Regions from separate parts of the Starkeya sp. ORNL1 genome, predicted to be linked through region 1. Evidence: riboswitches for the same ligand, from Rfam matches in the RefSeq annotation. Region 1 holds a riboswitch; each other region holds the start of a gene.
The links. Region 1 has a riboswitch for thiamine pyrophosphate ahead of thiC (phosphomethylpyrimidine synthase ThiC). Riboswitches for the same ligand answer to the same signal wherever they lie in the genome.
Positions count from the first base shown of each region.

Region 2: linked by a shared signal. The riboswitch ahead of G3545_RS12325 (ABC transporter substrate-binding protein) and the one ahead of thiC (phosphomethylpyrimidine synthase ThiC) in region 1 are both predicted to bind thiamine pyrophosphate.
Region 3: linked by a shared signal. The riboswitch ahead of thiO (glycine oxidase ThiO) and the one ahead of thiC (phosphomethylpyrimidine synthase ThiC) in region 1 are both predicted to bind thiamine pyrophosphate.

Region 1 is NZ_CP048834.1:5,253,194-5,257,400, reverse strand. Features, by position in the region: gene G3545_RS24755 (cation diffusion facilitator family transporter) at 1-539, shown strand, start outside; gene G3545_RS24750 (lytic murein transglycosylase) at 742-1,947, opposite strand; gene G3545_RS24745 (response regulator) at 2,019-2,384, opposite strand; TPP riboswitch at 2,546-2,675, shown strand; gene thiC (phosphomethylpyrimidine synthase ThiC) at 2,758-4,207, shown strand, end outside.
Region 2 is NZ_CP048834.1:2,557,768-2,561,974, forward strand. Features, by position in the region: gene G3545_RS12315 (universal stress protein) at 1-414, opposite strand, end outside; gene G3545_RS12320 (ABC transporter permease) at 558-1,310, shown strand; TPP riboswitch at 1,485-1,587, shown strand; gene G3545_RS12325 (ABC transporter substrate-binding protein) at 1,658-2,614, shown strand; gene G3545_RS12330 (chloride channel protein) at 2,810-4,165, opposite strand.
Region 3 is NZ_CP048834.1:5,833,588-5,837,794, forward strand. Features, by position in the region: gene G3545_RS27335 (MHYT domain-containing protein) at 53-2,356, shown strand; TPP riboswitch at 2,432-2,562, shown strand; gene thiO (glycine oxidase ThiO) at 2,643-3,656, shown strand; gene thiS (sulfur carrier protein ThiS) at 3,634-3,831, shown strand; gene G3545_RS27350 (thiazole synthase) at 3,871-4,207, shown strand, end outside.

The sequences.
Region 1 (4,207 bases):
GCCTGGCGGGCGTCTTGAACGCCATCTGGTGCTGGGTGCTGATGCGCGAGGGCCGCCGCGCCCGCTCGCCGGCGATCATCGCCGACGGCAAGCATTTGCTCACCGATGTCGTCTCATCCGCTGGCGTGCTCATCGGCGTAACGCTCGCCATCCTCACCGGCCTGCCGATCCTCGATCCGCTGCTCGCCGCGCTGGTCGCGCTGAACATCCTGTGGTCCGGCTGGAGCGTCATCAAGGAGAGTGTCGGCGGACTGATGGACGGCGCGGTGCCGGAAGACACGCTCGCCAAGATCCGCGCCCAGATCGCGGCGGAAGCGGTCGGCGCCATCGAGGCGCACGATGTGCGCACGCGCCACGCCGGGCGGGTGATCTTCGTCGATTTCCACCTCGTGGTGCCCGGCGACATGCCGGTGAGCGAAGCCCACGCCATATGCGACCGCATCGAAGAGGCGCTCCACCGCGAGGTGGAGGACATCTTCGTCAATATCCATGTCGAGCCAGAAGCCAAGGCCAAGCACGCCGGCATTCCGGTGCTCTGATTAGTGAGACGTCATCCCTAGGGTAAGACGTCATCCCGGCCCCACGGGTCTTGCCTCCGGCAAGCCCGAGGAGAGGCTCCGGCGAAGCCGTAGAGCCGGGATCGCGCGAAGTCCAGCCCACACCTTCTTACGATCCCGGATCGGCCTGCGGCCGTCCGGGATGACGACTGGTTGGAAGGCGGGATGACGACGAGGTGGAAGACTATCCGCCCGTCTTCAGCTTCGCGATCAGTTCGGCCGTCGGGTAGGAGTCCGCCGGCAGGCCGAGGCGCTGCTGTTCGGTGCGCACCGCGGCCCGCGTCGCCGCGCCCAACTTGCCGTCGACGCCGCCGACATGATGGCCGCGCGCGTTGAGCAGGCGTTGCAATTCCGCCACCTGCGCCATCGACAGCACCGCTATGTTGCCCTGCCCGCGCGAATAGGCCCCGGCGCCATTGAGCCGTGTGGCGAAATAGGCGGCGGAGGTGGCGTAGACCAGCGACTGGTTCCACTGCGTGTAGATGTCGAAGTTCGGATAAGCGAGGAAGGCCGGCCCGTTGCGGCCCATCGGCAGCAGCAGCGAAGCTCCCACTCCATCGGCCGGCAACGCACCGCCGCCCGCGCGCCGCACGCCCCAGCCGGCCCATTGCGAGCGCGGCAGCTTGATCGAGAGGTCGGCCTGCTCCCAAGGCAGGTTGGCCGGCACCTTCACCTCTTCCAGCCAGGGCTGGCCGCGCTTCCAGCCGAGCGAGACGATGTAATTGGCGGCCGAGGCCAAGGCGTCCGGGGTGGAGCGCAAGAGGTCGACCCGGCCGTCGCCGTCGAAATCGACGCCATAGTTCAGATAGTGGTCGGGCAGGAACTGGAACTGGCCGAGTTCGCCGGCCCATGGCCCGCGCATGGTCTGCGCGGTGAGATCGCCGCGATCGATGATCTTCAGCGCCGCGACCAACTGGGTGCGGAACATCTCCGGGCGCCGGCAATCATAGGCGAGCGTGGCGACCGAGCGCACCGTCTGCTTGTCCCCCATATTGGCGCCGAAATCGGTCTCCAGCCCCCAGAAGGCGACGATGATCGGCGCCGGTACGCCGAAGCGCTGCTCGATGCGGTCGAACACCGCGCGATTCTTGCGAATCAGCGCGCCGCCCTGCTCGATGCGATATTTCGCCACCATGCGGTCGGAGAACTGGAAGAAGCTCTGGCTGAACACGCCCTGCCCGCGGTCCAGCTTCACCACGCTGCCATCATAGCCGACGCCGTCGAGCGCGGAGGAGATGGTGCGGGCGGAGATGCCGTCGGCCGCCGCCTCGCGCTTGAACTCGGCGAGCCAGGCGGGAAAACCGGCACCACTGGAGCACGGCGCGGCGGACGCGCCCTGCGCCGCCAGCATCAAGAATGCGGCGACGCCCGCCACCAGCCGAACACGCATGCGCTTCCCCTGTCGATGATCGATCACGTCTCTATACGACAAGCGGGAGGCACGTGGCAGCGGGGTGGATGCTATTCGGCGGCCTGGGCGTGGTACGCGAGCGCGCGACGGACTTCGCGCGTGATGGCCGCGGGATCGTAGGGTTTGGCGATGAATGGGGCGGCCTTCAACTCGCCGGGCAATTCATCACGCCGCGAGGCGGAGACGAAGATGAAGGGCGTGTGCCTCTGGCGCAGCCGACGGGCGAGATCGTAGGTCTTGCCGTCCGCTACATCGATGTCGAGGATCGCCATGTCGATGTCATCAGCCGCACGCTCGGCAGCGGACACGCTGGCAACCGAGACGACCTCCGCCTCGGCCTCCTGCAAGACGATAGTCTCGAGGTCGAGCGCGACAAACATGTCGTCTTCGACGATCAGGATACGCGGCGTGCTCACATCTGCACTCCCTTGTTACGAAGGGATAAACCGGCTTCCCCCAGTGAGTTCCCGAGTGGCCCGCGGCGCAATGGTTTCATGAAAACATCGTTACGAATCCCTTTAAACTTTTAAGCAACGCGTGTGTGCGTTGACAGCCCGATCGATTGCCGCCGTAATGACCACGTTCCAAGGGGAGCCCCGTAGGGGGCTGAGAGATCGCCAGGGCGAGGCCGAAAGCCAAGCTGACGCGATGACCCTTCGAACCTGATCCGGGTCATGCCGGCGAAGGGATCGGAACCGAATGGCGCGCGCGGAATCTCCGCACCGCGCCGTTCCTCCCCAACGTCATCGCGCCCGGATCTCCGCAACCCATCGGTTCAGGAGATCCATCATGCCGACCAAAAATCCCGACACCCAGGACGCCACCGGCCAAGACACCATCGGCCAGGACGCCATCGGCGTCGCCACCGGGCCGATTCCCGGCTCGCGGCGCATCTATGCCGAATGCGCGGCGCGCGGCCTGCGCGTGCCGTTCCGCGAGATCCTGCTGCACCCGTCCGCGGGCGAGCCCAATCTCGCCGTCTATGACGCCTCCGGCCCCTATACCGACGAGGCCGCCAATATCGACATCCATGCCGGCCTCGCCCGCGCCCGCGACGCCTGGGTGCGGGCACGCGGCGATGTCGAGGAGTATGAGGGCCGCGCGGTGAAGCCGGAGGACAATGGCAATGTCTCCCCGGAAAAACTCGTGCCAACCTTCCCGGTCACCCGCCGGCCGCTGCGCGCACGCGGCGGTGCGGCGGTGACGCAAATGGCCTATGCGCGGGCCGGCATCGTCACGCCGGAAATGGAATATGTCGCCATCCGCGAGAACGGCCTGCGCGAGCGCATGGGCAAGTTGATCCGTGACGGCGAGGATTTCGGCGCTGCGATTCCCGACGAGGTGACCCCGGAATTCGTGCGCGACGAGGTGGCACGCGGGCGTGCCGTCATCCCCGCCAACATCAATCACGGCGAACTCGAGCCGATGGCCATCGGCCGCAACTTCCTGGTCAAGATCAACGCCAATATCGGCAATTCCGCCGTCACCTCCTCGGTCGCGGCCGAGGTGGACAAGATGGTGTGGGCGATCCGCTGGGGCGCCGACACCGTGATGGACCTCTCCACCGGGCGCAACATCCACAACATCCGCGACTGGATCGTGCGCAACTCACCGGTGCCGATCGGCACCGTGCCGATCTACCAGGCGCTGGAGAAGGTCGGCGGCGTCGCCGAGGACCTCACCTGGGAGGTGTTTCGCGACACGCTGATCGAGCAGGCCGAGCAGGGCGTCGATTATTTCACCATCCATGCCGGGGTGCGGCTGGCCTATGTGCCGCTGACCGCACGGCGCGTCACCGGCATCGTCTCGCGTGGCGGCTCCATCATGGCGAAATGGTGCCTCGCCCATCACCGCGAGAGCTTCCTCTATGAGCGCTTCGCCGAGATCTGCGAGATCATGCGGGCCTATGACGTCACCTTCTCGCTCGGCGACGGGCTGCGCCCGGGCTCCATTGCGGACGCCAATGACGCCGCGCAATTCGCCGAACTGGAGACGCTGGGCGAACTGACGAAGATTGCCTGGGCCAATGATTGCCAGGTCATCATCGAGGGCCCCGGCCATGTGCCGATGCACAAGATCAAGGCCAACATGGACAAGCAGCTCGCCGTCTGCGGCGAGGCCCCCTTCTACACGCTCGGGCCACTGACCACCGACATCGCCCCGGGCTACGACCACATCACCTCCGGCATCGGCGCGGCGATGATCGGCTGGTTCGGCACCGCCATGCTCTGCTACGTCA
Region 2 (4,207 bases), 2.7 Mb from region 1:
GCCGGAATCGAACAGCACCGCCTCGGCCACGATCTCGTCCGAGCCCATGCGGTCCGGATCGGGCTGGCTGACCACGGTGAGATCATACAGCCGCGCCATGACGCCGATCTGCTCGGCAATGCCGCCAATGGTGCCGTCCAGGGTCTCGACATCGACGGTCAAGGCCAGCGAGCGGGCGGCTTCCTGGAAACGGTCGATGGCCTGGGCGGCGAGCCGGCGTGCCTCGAGGCGCTGGGTCTCGATGAAATCGGTCGAGAAGGCTTCGGTATAGATCTGGGGGACGTCGATCTCGAAGCTGCCGGCGACGCCGGTGAGGTGCGCATCAAGCGCCGCCGCCAGCGACACCGCATAGTCCGACGCACTGTCGACGTCATCGTCGCCGACCTTCAGATGCACGAGAATGTCCTTGAACATGCCGTCCTCCATCGCTGCCGAACCTGCCGCTTGCGATACGACTTTACACTGGTAACTTGTGCCTGCCTTGATCGGGGTCAAGGCCGCCGGTCGCGCCACGGCTGAGGGACGGCTATAAGTCGTCGAAACCGCGCGAAAGTACCATGGCCCACCTCGTCCGCCCGCTCCTCACCGCCCTCGTTTTGCTCGGCCTGTGGGAAGCCGCGGTGCGGGTGATGGGCGTGCCGGCCTATATCCTGCCCGGCCCCATTCGCATCGGCGCCGCGCTGTGGGACAACCGCACGATACTGGTGGAGAACGCCGCCATCACGCTGGGGGAGATGCTGCTCGGGCTGCTGTGCGGCGCCGCGCTCGGCATTGGCTGCGCGCTCTTGATGGCGGCCTCGCCGACCGCGCGGCGGGCGCTCAGGCCAGTGCTGCTAGTGGCGCAGGCGCTGCCGGTGTTCGCCATCGCCCCGCTGCTGGTGATCTGGTTCGGCTTCGGCCTCGCCTCGAAGATCGTGATGGCGAGCCTGATCATCTTCTTTCCCGTCGCCTCGGCCTTCCATGACGGGCTGGCGCGCGTCGACCAGGGGCTGGTCGACCTCGCCCGGCTCTATGGCGCCGGCACTACGGCCAGCCTCCGTTATATCCGCATCCCCGCCGGCCTGCCGGCGCTGGCCTCGGGCCTGCGGGTCGCCACCGCGGTGTCGCCGATCGGCGCCGTGGTCGGCGAATGGGTCGGCTCCTCCGCCGGGCTCGGCTATCTCATGCTCTATTCGAACGCGCGGATGCAGACCGACATGGTGTTCGCCGCACTCGCCATCCTGCTCACCGTGGCGCTGGTGCTGTTCGCCTGCGTGGACCGGGCGCTGACCCGGCTGGTGCCCTGGGCGCCGGAGACGCTGGGGCGGTAGGGGTTCCTCGGCTTGAACATCCTTCGAGGCCGCCTGCGGCGGCACCTCAGGATGAGGTCGCATTTTAAAGAACTACCTCATCCTGAGGTGCCCGGCGAAGCCGGGCCTCGAAGGATGCTCAAGCCGAGCGCCGCCCCTCGCGGTTGCCGCTCCATGACGCCTCTGTTACGGTCCGACCCGTCCGAGGGGTGTCTCGCAAGAGGCTGAGATGGCGTGAGCCAGACCCTTTGAACCTGATCCGGGTCATGCCGGCGAAGGGACGGAGCCAAGGCCGGGGCGCGTTGCGTCCGCGGCCGGAAGATCCCCCAAAAGCTCGTGTCTCGGGTCTCCACATCAGGAGGAGATCCATGCTGAAGAACCTTATCCCGGCGAAGATCCTGGCCGCCGCCGGCCTTGCACTCGCGGTCTCGCTGTCGCCGGCCGCGGCCGCCGAAAAGCTCACCGTGCTGCTCGACTGGTACGTCAATCCCGACCACGCCCCGCTGATCATCGCCAAGGAGAAGGGCTTTTTCGACGCCCACGGGCTCGATGTGACGCTGGTAGCGCCGGCCGATCCTGCCGCGCCGCCGCGCCTCGTCGCCGCCAAGCAGGCGGAGATCGCGGTCGGCTACCAGCCGAACCTCTATCTCTCGGTGAAGGAGGGCCTGCCGCTGGTGCGCTTCGGCACGCTGGTCTCCACCCCGCTCACCGCGCTGGTGGCGCTGAAGGACGGGCCGATCAAGAAGATCGCCGACCTCAAGGGCAAGACCGTTGGCTATTCGGTGGCCGGGCTGGAGGATGCGCTGCTCGGCGCCATGCTGACCGACGCCGGGCTGAAGCCCACGGATGTCACGATGGTGAACGTCAATTTCGCGCTCTCCCCGGCGCTCGTCGCCGGCAAGGTCGATGCGGTGATCGGCGCCTATCGCAATTTCGAACTCACCCAGATCAGGCTGGAGGGCAAGGAAGGCACCGCCTTCTTCCCGGAAGAGCATGGCGTGCCGGTGTTCGACGAGCTGATCTACATCACCCACAAGGATCTCATCGCCGACCCGCGACTGAAGAAGTTCCTCGCTGCGGTGGAGGACGCCACCATCTTCATCCTCAACCATCCGGACGAGGCGTGGGGCGTGTTCGTGAAGGCGAACCCGAAGCTCGACGACGAATTGAACAAGACCGCCTGGGCCGACACGCTGCGCCGCTTCGCCCATGCCCCGGCAGCGCTGGACAGCGAGCGCTATGAGCGGTTCGGCGAGTTCATGAAGGCCCATGGGCTGATCGACAAGGTCGAGCCGGTGGAGACCTACGCTCCGAAGCTGCCCTGATCGATGTCGTCGTCCCGGACGGCCCAGAGCATGTTCCGCAAAAGTTGGAAGACTTTTGCGATTCAGAACATGCTCCGGCCAGTGCACGAGAGCACTAGCTCATCGCTCGGATGGTTCCATCCGAGCGGCTAGGGCTCGCGGCCGATCCGGGATCGCGCGCCGAAAGAGGCGCACCTTCGTCACGCGATCCCGGCTCTACGGCTTCGCCTCCGGCCGGGATGACGACTCTTCTTTCGCGTCAAAGCCATAAGACAGCGCGTGATAGAGCGGCTCCGGCGTGATCAGCCGCGACAGGCCGGCGGCGAGCAGCGTCACCGCCATCAGTGGCACCGTCATGCCGGCATCGTCGGTCATCTCCAGCACGATGATGAAGGCGGTGAGCGGGGCCTGCACCACCGCGGCGAAATAGGCGGCCATGCCGAGCAGCGCCACCGCGCCGATATCGACGCCCGGCAAGAGCTGGGCGAGATTGGTGCCGAGGCTGGCGCCGATCGACAGCGAGGGTGAGAACAGCCCGCCGGGTATGCCGCTCGCCGAGGACAGCACCGTCGCCGCCAGCTTGGCCGGGGCGTACCACCAGGGCTGGTCGGCACCACCCTGGAGCAGCAGCTTGGCTTCGGCATAGGCGCTGCCGCCGGCAAAGCCGCCGGTCGCAATGGCGAGCACCGCGACGATCAGCCCGCACACCGCGCCGGTGAGCAAAGGGCGGGCGCGCATCCATTTGAGCCAGCGCAGCGGCGCCATGGAGAGGAACACCAGCAGCCGCGAGAACACCGCCCCCATCGCCCCGCCGATGAGCGCGCACAGCACGACGGCGATCCACAGGCTCCAGCCTTTGGCGCTGCTGCTGACGACGCCGAAATAATCATAATTGCCGACCAGCAGCAGCGTGGTGATGCCGGAGATCACCACGCAGGCAACGACCAGGCTGGAGAGCCGCCGATCATAGGAGTGCGCCATCTCCTCGATGGCAAACAGCACGCCGGCAAGCGGCGCATTGAACGCGCCGGCGATACCCGCGGCCGAACCGGCAAGGATCAGCCCCGGTTGGCGGCCGATGCCGGCGTAGGAGCCGACCATGAACATGATGCAGGCGCCGATCTGCACGGTGGGCCCCTCGCGGCCGATCGAGGCGCCGGCGGCGAGCGCCAGCGTGGTCATCACCACCTTGGCGATTGTGACGTTCGGGGCGAGCAGCTTACGGGCCAGCGTGCCGTCCTGGTGGCGCCGCGCGGCGATAGCCTGCGGAATGCCGCTGCCCTGCGCGCCATCGAACCAGCGCTTCGTCGCATAGGCGAACAGCGCGAAGGTGGCGGGTGTGATGAGGAGCAGCGCGTAGGCGTTCCAGGCGAACAGGCGGTGGTAATAATCCTGCGCGGCATCGGCGACATAGGCGAAGCCGATCGAGACCAGCCCGACCGCCACCGCGCCGAGCAGGAACACCCCGCGGCGGCGCCACAAAAGCGGCGAAGACCAGAGGATACGGGCGCGCTCTATGTCCGCCCGCCATGGCAGCCCGCCACCGAGCCGCACTCCGTTGCCGTCCGCCATCGCTTCCCCCGTGCGCCTATGGCTGGATCGCACGGGACGGGC
Region 3 (4,207 bases), 580 kb from region 1:
GCCCCGAAAAGTGCGCCCGCCCGCAACCGTACGCGCGTCCGGAGCCGCGGCCGTGAGCACGCTCGGCTCCCAAAGCCCATCGCTGATCGCGCTGTCGATCCTCATTGCCATGGCGGCGTCCTTCACTGCGCTCGACCTTGCCGGGCGCATCCGCCACGCTGACGGCTGGGGGCGCAGGGCTTGGCTCGGCGCTGCCGCGCTCGTGCTCGGCGGCGGCATCTGGTCGATGCACTTCGTCGGCATACTGGCCTTCAGCGCGGTGATGCCGGCCACCTATGATGTCCAGCTGACGCTGCTTTCCTTCATCATCGCGCTGCTTGCCACCGGCTTCGGGTTCTATGTCGCCAGCCGCGACCAGGTAACGCTGCCTTTGATCGCCCTCAGCGGCGTCATCATGGGGTTCGGCATCGCCGGAATGCACTATACCGGCATGGCGGCGATGCATGTCGGCGCGCGCCTGAGCTACGACCCGTTTTATGTGGTGCTGTCCATCCTGATCGCGATCGGCGCGTCCACGGCGGCACTGTGGCTCGCCTTTCGCACGCATTCGCTGGGTCAGAAGCTCGCCGCCGCTGTCGCCATGGGCATTGCCATTTCCGGCATGCACTATGTCGCGATCTTCGGCACCGATTTCCAGATGCATCCCGCTGACCACCTCGCCGTCGAGCCCGCGCTGGTCGGCAGTGTGCAACTCGTCGTCGGGGTGACCGCCGCCACCTTCGTGATCCTGTGCGCGGCAGCCATGGCGGCGATCTACGACCGGCGGTTCGCCTCACTGGCGGATCGCGAGGCTATCGTGCTGCGCGAGAGCGAGGAGCGCTTTCGCTTCCTCTACCGCAAGACGCCGCTGCCACTGCATTCGCTCGGCCCCGACGGGCGCATCGAGCAGGTCAGCGATCGCTGGCTGGCGCTGCTCGGCTATGAGCGCGAGGACGTCATCGGCCATCCGATCACCGACTTCATGACGCCGGATTCCACCCGGCAGCGCAATGAGGAGCATTGGCCGCGACTGCTCGCCAGCGGCGAATTGCGCGAGGCGGAATACCGGCTGGTGGCGAAGGACGGGCGGGTGTTCGACTGCATTCTCTCCGCCGTTGCCGAGCGCGATGATGATGGCAACATCCTCCGCACATTGTGCGGCCTGATCGATGTCACCGAGCGCCGACGCGCCGAAGAGGCGCTGCGGCAGGCGCAGAAGCTGGAGGCCGTCGGCCAGCTGACGGGTGGTATCGCCCATGATTTCAACAATCTGCTGGCGGTCATCCTCGGCAATCTGGAGCTTGCCCGCAAGCGCGCGCCGGATGATGCGCGCCTGCTCCGGCTGATCGACAACACCATCCAGGGCGCCCAGCGCGGCGCGGCGCTGACGCAGCGCATGCTCGCCTTCGCCCGCCGGCAGGATCTGAAGCCAGAGCCGGTGGATGTGCCCGACCTCGTGCTCGGCATGGCGGACCTGCTGCGCCGCTCCATCGGTCCGAGCGTGCGCATCGAGACGCGCTTTCCGCTCGGCCTGGCGCGGGCGCGCGTCGACGCCAACCAGCTCGAACTCGCCTTGCTGAACCTTGCGGTGAATTCGCGCGACGCCATGCCGAATGGCGGCTCCATCGTGATCGCGGCGCGCGAGGAGGAAGTCGCCAATGACGCCTCCGAGGGCAGCGACGGCAGCGGCCTGGCGAACGGGCATTATTTCTGCCTTTCGGTCAGCGACGACGGGCCGGGCATGGACCGGGCGACGCTGGCCCGAGCCACCGAGCCGTTCTTCACCACCAAGGGCGTCGGCAAGGGCACCGGGCTCGGGCTCGCCATGGTGCACGGCCTCGCCGCGCAGTCCGGCGGCCGGCTGGTGCTCAAGAGCCAGGTGGGCGAGGGGACCACGGCAGAGATCTGGCTGCCGATCGCCGGCGTCCGGCCCGAAGTCGTGCCACCGGTGGCGCTGGTTCCCGAGGCACCGCCGGTGCCGCAGGGCGTGAGTTCGGTGCTGGTGGTGGATGACGACATTCTGGTGCTGACCTCCACCGCTGCCATGCTGGAGGACCTCGGCTATGCCACCGCGGAGGCCTCCACCGGCATGCAGGCACTGGAATTGCTGGAATCCGGCCGGACCTTCGACGTCGTGCTCACCGACCAGGCGATGCCGGGCATGACCGGCGTACAGCTTGCCGCGGCGATCAAGGCGCGCTGGCCCAATCTGCCGGTGGTGCTCGGCACCGGCTATGCCGAATTGCCCGAAGGCGCCGATCCGGACCTGCTGCGGCTTGGCAAGCCGTTCAGCCGCGACAGCCTGGAGCGGGCCGTGACGTCGGCGGCGCGCAGCCGCCGCGGCAATGTGGTGACGCTGCAGCCGCGCCACGCCTGACATTCGTTCGCGGCTATTTGCGCCCGTGAATATTATTGACGGCACGGTGACATCGCGCCGGGGAAGGACTATATCGAAATCGTCCAGGGGAGCCTCGTCAGGAGGCTGAGAGGCCATCGGCGCAAGCGGAAATTCCGCAAGCGGCATGGCGACCCTTCGAACCTGATCCAGTTTGGACTGGCGGAGGGAGGAGCGAGTGACGTCTCCGAACATTGCATATGACGAAACCGCGACCGAGGCCGCGCGGGAGAGCTTGCCGCGTGGGCGCTGGGACGGCGACAACGCCATGCGTGTGACCGTGGTCGGCGCCGGCGTCGCTGGCCTGACCTGCGCCCACGCCTTCGCCAGACGTGGTGCGAAGGTTACCGTGGTGGAGCGCAATCCCGGCTCGGGGCAGGGCTGTTCCTGGTACGCCGGCGGCATGCTGGCGCCGTGGTGCGAGCGCGAGAGCGCGGAGCCGCTGGTCGCGGAACTCGGCTTCGAATCCCTCGAATACTGGCGCGCCGAGGTTCCCGACGTGCCGCTGGAGGGCAGCCTGGTATTGGCGCAGCCGCGCGATTTGCCGGATCTGCGGCGCTTCGCCCGGCGCACCGAGGGTTTCGAATGGATCGACGGCGAGAAGCTCGGCGCGCTGGAGCCAGATCTCGATGGCCGCTTCGACCAGGGCCTGTTCTTTCCCACCGAAGCCCATCTCGAGCCGCGCAAGGCACTCGCCGCGCTGACACGCAAGCTGACCGACGAACTCGGCGTCGCCATCATCTATCAGGAGAACGGGCTGGATGCCGAAGCCGGCCGCGCCGGCGAGAGCGACATCACCGTTGATTGCCGGGGTATTGCCGCCCGCGACCAGCTTGCTGATCTCCGCGGCGTCAAGGGCGAGATGCTGGTGCTGTTCACCCGCGAGATCGCCTTGAAGCGCCCGGTGCGCATGCTGCATCCGCGCATCCCGGTCTATGTGGTGCCGCGCGGCGACGGGCATTTCATGATCGGCGCCACCTCGATCGAGAATGACGAGCGCGGCCGCGTCACCGGCCGCTCCATGCTGGAGCTGCTGTCCGCCGCCTATGCGCTGCACCCGGCGTTTGGCGAGGCCGAGGTGGTGGAGATCGGCGCCGATGTCCGTCCGGCCTTTCCCGACAATCTGCCGCGCATCCGCAAACGTGGGCAGACCATCTATGTCAACGGCTTCTACCGCCACGGCTTCCTTCTGGCTCCCGCGCTGGCGCGACGGGCGGCGGAGGTGGCGTTCGACGGGGCCCATTTCCCGGAGGTGATGGATGAACATCGTCGTGAATGGTGAGGCGTCGCAGACCGGCGCCCGCACGCTCGCCGAACTCATCGTCGAACTCGAGCTCGGCGATGCCAAGGTAGCGACGGCACTGAACGGCGCCATGGTGCGTGCGGTCAAGCGCGACGCCACGCCGATCGCGGAAGGTGACCGCGTGGAAATCCTCGCCCCCATGCAGGGCGGCTGAGAGGACGCAAGAATGGACGCACTCAATCCCAAGCCAGACATGGTCGAGTTCTACGGCACCGCGGTGACTTCGCGGCTGCTGCTCGGCACCGCGCAATATCCCTCGCCGGCGATTCTCGCCGCGGCGATCCGGGCTTCCGGCGCGGAGATCGTCACCGTGTCGCTGCGCCGCGAATCCGGGGCCTCCAAAGCCGGCCAGAGCTTCTGGTCGCTGATCCGCGAGCTCGGCGTGAAGGTGCTGCCCAACACCGCCGGCTGCAAGACGGTGAAGGAAGCCGTCACCACTGCGGAGATGGCGCGCGAACTGTTCGGCACCGACTGGGTGAAGCTGGAGGTGATCGGCGAGGACGACACGCTGCAGCCCGACGTGTTCGGCC